DNA from 3 places in the Cobetia sp. UIB-001 genome. Region 3 is predicted to be linked to each of the others. Evidence: predicted binding sites of a transcription regulator. Region 3 holds the regulator's gene; each other region holds the start of a gene.
What was found. Region 3 encodes PhoB, which activates phosphate uptake and scavenging genes when phosphate is short. Its sites were predicted from a motif close to TGTCATANNNNTGTCANA; they were not measured.
Positions count from the first base shown of each region.

Region 1: the regulator PhoB is predicted to act here: its motif matches at 955-972, upstream of HA399_RS09830 (UTRA domain-containing protein).
Region 2: the regulator PhoB is predicted to act here: its motif matches at 1,453-1,470, upstream of phnD (phosphate/phosphite/phosphonate ABC transporter substrate-binding protein).

Region 1 covers NZ_CP058244.1:2,362,908-2,365,109, reverse strand. The annotation lists gene HA399_RS09835 (ABC transporter substrate-binding protein) at 1-507, opposite strand, end outside; gene HA399_RS09830 (UTRA domain-containing protein) at 1,163-1,933, shown strand; gene HA399_RS09825 (NYN domain-containing protein) at 2,085-2,202, opposite strand, start outside.
Region 2 covers NZ_CP058244.1:1,713,883-1,716,084, reverse strand. The annotation lists gene phnD (phosphate/phosphite/phosphonate ABC transporter substrate-binding protein) at 1-158, opposite strand, end outside; gene phnD (phosphate/phosphite/phosphonate ABC transporter substrate-binding protein) at 393-1,310, opposite strand; gene HA399_RS07250 (hypothetical protein) at 2,006-2,202, opposite strand, start outside.
Region 3 covers NZ_CP058244.1:4,105,578-4,107,779, reverse strand. The annotation lists gene phoR (phosphate regulon sensor histidine kinase PhoR) at 1-776, opposite strand, end outside; gene phoB (phosphate regulon transcriptional regulator PhoB) at 784-1,473, opposite strand; gene ubiA (4-hydroxybenzoate octaprenyltransferase) at 1,697-2,202, opposite strand, start outside.

The DNA.
Region 1 (2,202 bases), 1.7 Mb from region 3:
GGCGAGATCGGCGAAGGAGGTCGGGCGCTCATCTTCGCTGACCAGCGTCTTGTTGATCATGAAGGAAATGGTGCCGGTGTAGCCCAGTACCCAGTGCCCATCCTTGTCCCTGGCCCACTCCGGGATCTGCTCCCAGGTCGTGGTCTTGTAGGCCTGGGTCACGCCTTGCTGCACCGCGATCGGACCGAAGGCGAAGCCCACGTCACCGATATCGGCGGTGGAGTTCTCACCCTCGGCCTTGAACTTGGCGACTTCCTCGGCGGAGCTCATGTCGGTATCGCTATGCGCGATGGAATACTTCGACTCGAGGTCTGCCCAGGTGTCCTTCCAGTTGGCCCAGCTGTCCGGCATGCCGACGCTATCGACACGGCCTTCGGACTGAGCGGCCTCGAGAAGGTCAGCCGGCATGTCGGCGGCACTGACGGAGGCACTGCCCAACAGGGCGGCCATGCAGGTGGAAACCAGCAGGCCGGTGGAGCGGGATGAGGTAGTGGCAATCGACTTCAAGGAGATTTCCCCAGTAGGTGATGAACAATCGCTGCGCTGAAGGTAAGGCGTGACGGGCATCAGACACCCTGTCGACACGCTGAGAGCACATCCGGGTGCTCAGGTCATTGCTCAGGCCAGTTCTCGGATCATTGATCAGGCCAGTGTTCTGCCAAGTGCTCAGGCAAGAGCCGAGAGAGCCGAAACTGTGTGGTCTAGTTCAGTTCGAAAGGCACGATCGACTCTAGCGCTCGCCTGTGACAGTTGCGTGTCGTCAACATGTCGTTGTCATGGCATGGGGTGGCGGCTCTGCCTCTGCCATCTTCATACCTTCTCCGTGCCTTCTTCGTGCCTTGCCGCGGGCCCCGGTCCTCGCTATCTTCCACAGTCATAAGTGTGCAAAGCATGGGTGTGCAAGGCATGAGTCAGCGCGTGATGACTGACCTGACGTGGCAGCCAGACCTGCGCTGTCACCGAGTTGTCACGCCAATGCCACTATTCTCCTCATGCGTGTCTCGACAAGCGTGTCTTGAAAAGTCGCTCTGAGCTTTGCGGGGCATCTGAACTAGACCACAGAAATCGCTTCGCTCTGACCCTTTCCATCCTGGACGCCCTGGATGTCATGCAAGTGACTCGCCAGAAATTGCTGTCTTTCGTTATCTTTCAGGAACTTCGCATGCCTTCATCTTCGCTTGAGCCCCAGAGTGACGCCGCCTCATCGGCAACTCCTGACACGGATGTCCCCGTGGCAGGGCTCAAGGGCAAGCTTCTGAACCATCTTGAGGCAGCGCCGCTACGCGCTTCACAGCGCCTGCCTTCCGAACGCGAGATGATCGAACGCTTTGCCACGACGCGGGTCACGCTACGCGACACCTTGCTGCAGCTGGAGGCGGAGGGGCGTATCTATCGCGAGAATCGGCGGGGCTGGTTCGTCTCGCCGCCACGACTGCGCTATGACTTGCTGGCGTGCCTGCCATTTCGCGACATGGTCGAGTCACAGCAGCGGGTGGCCAGCACCGAGGTACTGGCGGCAGGAGAGGTCGCTGCCAACGCGGTGATCGCGCGGCGACTGGGGATTGCGGAGGGCTCAGTGGTCTATCGCATCACTCGCGTGCGGCGTATCGACGGGCGGCGCGTGCTGCATGTCTGCCATCACCTGCGACGTGACTGCTTCCCGGGCATCCTCGATTTCGATCTCGGAGCCCACTCCCTGACCGACCTCTATCGACGCGAATACGCCATTCGTGTCAGCCGCGTCAGCTTCGAGCTGGCCTCCACGGTGTTCGACGTTGAGGCCGCCGCCGCGCTGAACGCCGCGCAGGGCAGCCCCGCGCAGCGCATCACCCGCATCAACTTCGATCAGAATGGCCGCGCGGTGGACTGCGATGATGAACACTGGCGCCACGATGCCATCGAATTGACGCTGAGTGCCGCACCACAGAGCTAGTCGGCAAGTTCGCGGTAAAGCCTGAATGCCTGGCAAGCCGCTGGTGGCCCAGACGAAAACACCCGCACACCTCTCTGTCAGTGGAGGCCGTGCGGGTGTTTTTTGTGCGACGGGCAGGATTCGGGCGCGGTTGAGACCCGATCGATCGGTATCAGCGCATCAGCAGGCTTTCATCGACTTCGCGGAAGTGATGGGCGCTTTTCATCAGGGCGAGGGCGGTGAGGGCTTCGACGCCATAGACGCGGGTGGTGATGGCGTGGCGGGTGGCG
Region 2 (2,202 bases), 1.8 Mb from region 3:
ACCAGGGTGGCGGGGTCCTTCAGTTCGGCGGGGGCCGTGGGGATATCCGCCACCATGTCGCCATCGGCATCGCTGTAGCGCTCGCCCAGACTGAACTGCGCTTGCGCCAGCGTCGGCACCAACAGCAATGACCCCAACCACCATCCAAGACGCTTCATTCCCTTCTCCCGTGTGTTCTTTGATCTGCCCCCGCCTCGGGCGAGGGACAGATATCATCAGCTGGCGACGCCACCCGACAATATTCACTGATCCATATAAGCCAATATTTCAGACTGGCGGCACTGGCGTTCAGGGTCCTGGCCCTTCACGACCTCCCGGCCAGCCACATATGGCATCAATTCGGGAGGTCGCGTTACGCCCGTCATGTCACTGCCTGATCCCTCTTGCGGGGTTCAGCGGCAGTTGTATTGAACGTTGTTGGCGTCATCGATCTTGCGGATGACTTCCCACTCCTTCTGGAAGGAGATCGGCACGAATTGCGCTTCACCGGACTCGGAGAACTCCGCTGCCAGTGAGGAGCCTTCCCAGGGGAAGCTCATGAAGGCGTCCTTGATCCTGGCCTGCAGCTCCGGCGTCAGGTTGTAGGCGACGCCGTAGCTGGTGGTCGGGAAGGTCTGCGAGGTATAGAGCGTCTTGATCTGGTCCGCCTCGATCACGCCGCGATCTTCCATGCGCCCCATCACCGAATTGGCGACGGCAGCAGCGACGTAATCGTGGTTGGCGACGCCGAGGATGGAATTGTCATGCTTGCCGGAGAACACCGGCGTGAAATCGGTACCGGCGACCATGTCGTAATCGGCCTTGAGGATGGCAGACGGTGCCTTGAAGCCGGAGTTGGAGGTCTCGGAGGTGAAGGCCATTTCCTTGCCCTTGATGTCCTCGACCTTGTCGATGCCGGACCCCGGGTAGGTGATGATTTCCATCTCGTAGCCGTAGCTGCCATCCGCCGCCGCCATCATGGTGAACGGGCGATAGCCGGCACAGGCCACGGCCAGCGGGTTGGAACCGGTATTGAAGCCGGCAATATGCAGACGACCCGCACGCATGGCTTCGATCTGGGCGGCGTTGGACTGCACCGGGAAGAACTGCACCTTCTTGCCGGTCTTCTCGGCCAGGTAATCCAGGAAGTCAGACCAGGCATCGGCATAGACTGCCGGGTCTTCCACCGGCGTATAGGCAAATACCAGTGTGCTCGGGTCCTTGAGCTGTGAGGCATCCGTCGGAATATCCGCCACCAGATCCCCATCGGCGTCGTTGTAACGGCTATCCAGACTGAACGCCGCCTGTGCCATCGAAGGAACCAGCATCATCGCGCCTACCACCAAGCCAAGCGTCTTCATATTCCCTGCCCCTTGAGTTTTTTTCGTTCGAACCGAGATCCAGCTGCGGATGTAAAGTAGGCGCTTCGTATGAAGATTGGATGACGCTTGCATTGCGAACGTGATGCGCTCGCATGACAGTCCAAAGACAGCGCCCTGGAGCAAGCGTGACGAGGCGACTTCCATGGTTATCTGAAAATATGAATCTCCATATATATTTTCCGATAACGGCCCGCGCCGAGGCCGCCAGGCCCCGTGATGCCCCATGATGCCCCGCTATCGTGGCCTGCTCCCCCGCGGATTGACGTTCATTTGAAGATGGCGAGCTGAGCACTTCGCCATGCGATGAAGCCGTCATGCCCGAAAGTCACCCAGCACGGCGTGAAGGTCGCGCTTTCGAGAACGCTGAGATCCACTCGCTCTCTACACCCTGCCATCGTGAGCCAGAGGGCAAGGCGCTGATCCGAGAGCTTGGACCCGAGGGCTTGATGCAAAGGGCTTGGGAACGAAGGCCTTACGCAAAGTGCTTTACCGCAAAGGGCCTGACGCAAAGGGCTTGGCCACAGCGTCTGGAGACAGGATCTGAACAAAAGAGGCCGAAACGCAAAAGCCCCCGGCAACCAAAGGCTGCGGGGGGCTTTCATCATCCGGGGCACTCAGCTGCCATCAGGCAGCGATGTCATGCCTCAGTGGCGCTCGTTCTTGAGCACGTCGGCGTAGTTCTTCTTCTGGTAACGAGACTGGGTATCGCTCGACTTGTTGCTGGCACTGGACTTGGCTGACTTGGCCGCCTGGCTGGCGTGTGATGTCCTGGCCGACGCCTTGCTGCTTGCCGTGGCCTTGTGGGACTGGGCGGCAGACTTGGCAGATGACTTGGCGCTGT
Region 3 (2,202 bases):
TCCTCGACCAGGTGCTGCATGCGGTCGGTCTGGCTCCGCATCTGGCCCAGTCCACGCTGCCAGCGCGGTGGCAGGTCATCGGCGTAATCGGAGTAGGTCTCGAGATAGCCGGCCAGCACCGTCAGCGGCGTGCGCAGTTCATGGGAGACATTGGCCACGAAGTCGCGGCGCATCTCTTCAAGACGATAGAGGCGGGTGACGTCACGCAGCATGACCAGACGCTCGTTGTCACCGAACAGGGTGATGGAGATCTGCAGCGTCAGGTTGTCAGACAGCGGCGACTGGAGCGTCAGCGGCTCGCGGTAGGCCAGCCGATTGAAGTAGTCGATGAAGACGGGGTCACGCAGATAGTTGGTGATGTGCTGACCGCGGTCGTGGCTGGCCTTGAGACCGACCAGCTGCTCGGCAGCGCTGTTCCACCATTCCATGTCACCGTGGTTGTCCAGCATCACCAGGCCGTCGCGCATGGCCTCGGAGGATTCCTGGATACGGTTGAGGATGCTGCGCAGTCGCTCCTGAGCCTGACGCTGGCCCTTCTGGTAGCGGTAGAGACGATCGAGCAGGTCTCCCCAGACGCCATCGCCGGGCGGCGGCTCTTCATGGGGATTGGTGATCAGCCAGGTGTAGAGGCTCTTCAAGTGCTTGAGATGGACGAACAGATACAGCGAAAGGCCCAGCGCCAGGCCCCAGCCCAGATGGCCCAGCAGGCCACCGATCAGGCCGAAGCCACCGGCAAGGTAGCCGAGGCGCCATAGCTCGTTGGTCCAATAGCGCATGAATCCCTCAGGCCTGAGCGCTGAAGCGGTAACCGGTGCCGCGGACGGTCTGGATCAGATGCTGATGGCCTGTGCCCAGCGCCTTGCGCAGGCGACGGATGTGCACGTCCACGGTGCGCTCCTCGACATAGACGTTGCCGCCCCATACCTGATCGAGCAGCTGACTGCGCGTGTAGGCACGTTCCTGATGCGTCATGAAGAACTGCAGCAGGCGATATTCGGTCGGGCCGACATCCAGCGAGTTGCCGTGGGCGGTGACGCGGTGGCTGGCCGGGTCGAGCATCAGGCCTTCGACTTCCACCGCCTCCTCGACCCCCTTGGGAGTGGTGCGACGCAGCACGGCCTTGAGACGGGCGACCAGCTCGCGCGGCGAGAAGGGCTTGGTGATGTAGTCGTCGGCACCGGCTTCCAGGCCTTGAATCTTGTTGTCTTCCTCGCCCTTGGCGGTCAGCAGGATGATCGGCAGCTCCGAGGTGGTCTCGTCACGCTTGAGACGCCGCGCGAGCTCCAGGCCACTGGTGCCCGGCATCATCCAGTCCAGCAACAGCAGATCGGGCTTTTCATCGACGACGATGGCGTGGGCGTCCTGGGCATTGTCTGCCTCCAGCACGCGGTAATCCGCCATTTCGAGGGCAACGGCGATCATCTCGCGAATCGAGGATTCATCGTCGACAATCAGTACGGTCTTGGAGCTCATCGCTAGATCCCATGCAGCAGTCGGCGCACGCGCCAGAATGACAAGTCGATGACGATTACAACCCGCTTATATGACAACGAGATGACAACTGCCAGCATGGCAGCTTGCACGCAAGCCTGCCAGCCGCCTTGGAGGCGCGGCAGGCAGGCATGAACCGTGGGCTGGGGAGCAACAGAGGGCAGGGGTCGCTTTAAATTAAATAATACTAATGTTTATGCGGGAGTCAGCTCATCGGCCAGGTCGCCAGGGCGATACCGGCGAAGATCAGCAGACCCGTCCAATGATTGTTGAGGAACGCCTGGAAGCAGGGCGCACGCTCACGCTCACGGATCAGACGTTGCTGCCAGACGAAGGTGACGGCGGCGGCGGCCAGCCCCAGCCAGTAGAAGATGCCCAGCGTCAGGTGCAGGCCGATGCCGATCAACACCGCCAGCATGCCCAGCTGCAACAGGCCGATCATCAGCTTGTCGGCACGCCCGAACAGCACGGCGGTGGACTTGATGCCCACCTTGAGGTCGTCGTTGCGATCGACCATCGCGTAGGCGGTATCGTAGGCCACCGTCCACATCAGATTGGCCGCGAACAGCCACCAGCCGTAGGTCGGTACCTCCTCCAGCGTCGCGGCGAAGGCCATCGGAATCGCCCAGCCGAAGGCGGCGCCCAGCACCACCTGGGGCAGATGATGGAAGCGCTTCATGAACGGATAGCTGGCCGCCAGCAGCACGGCGA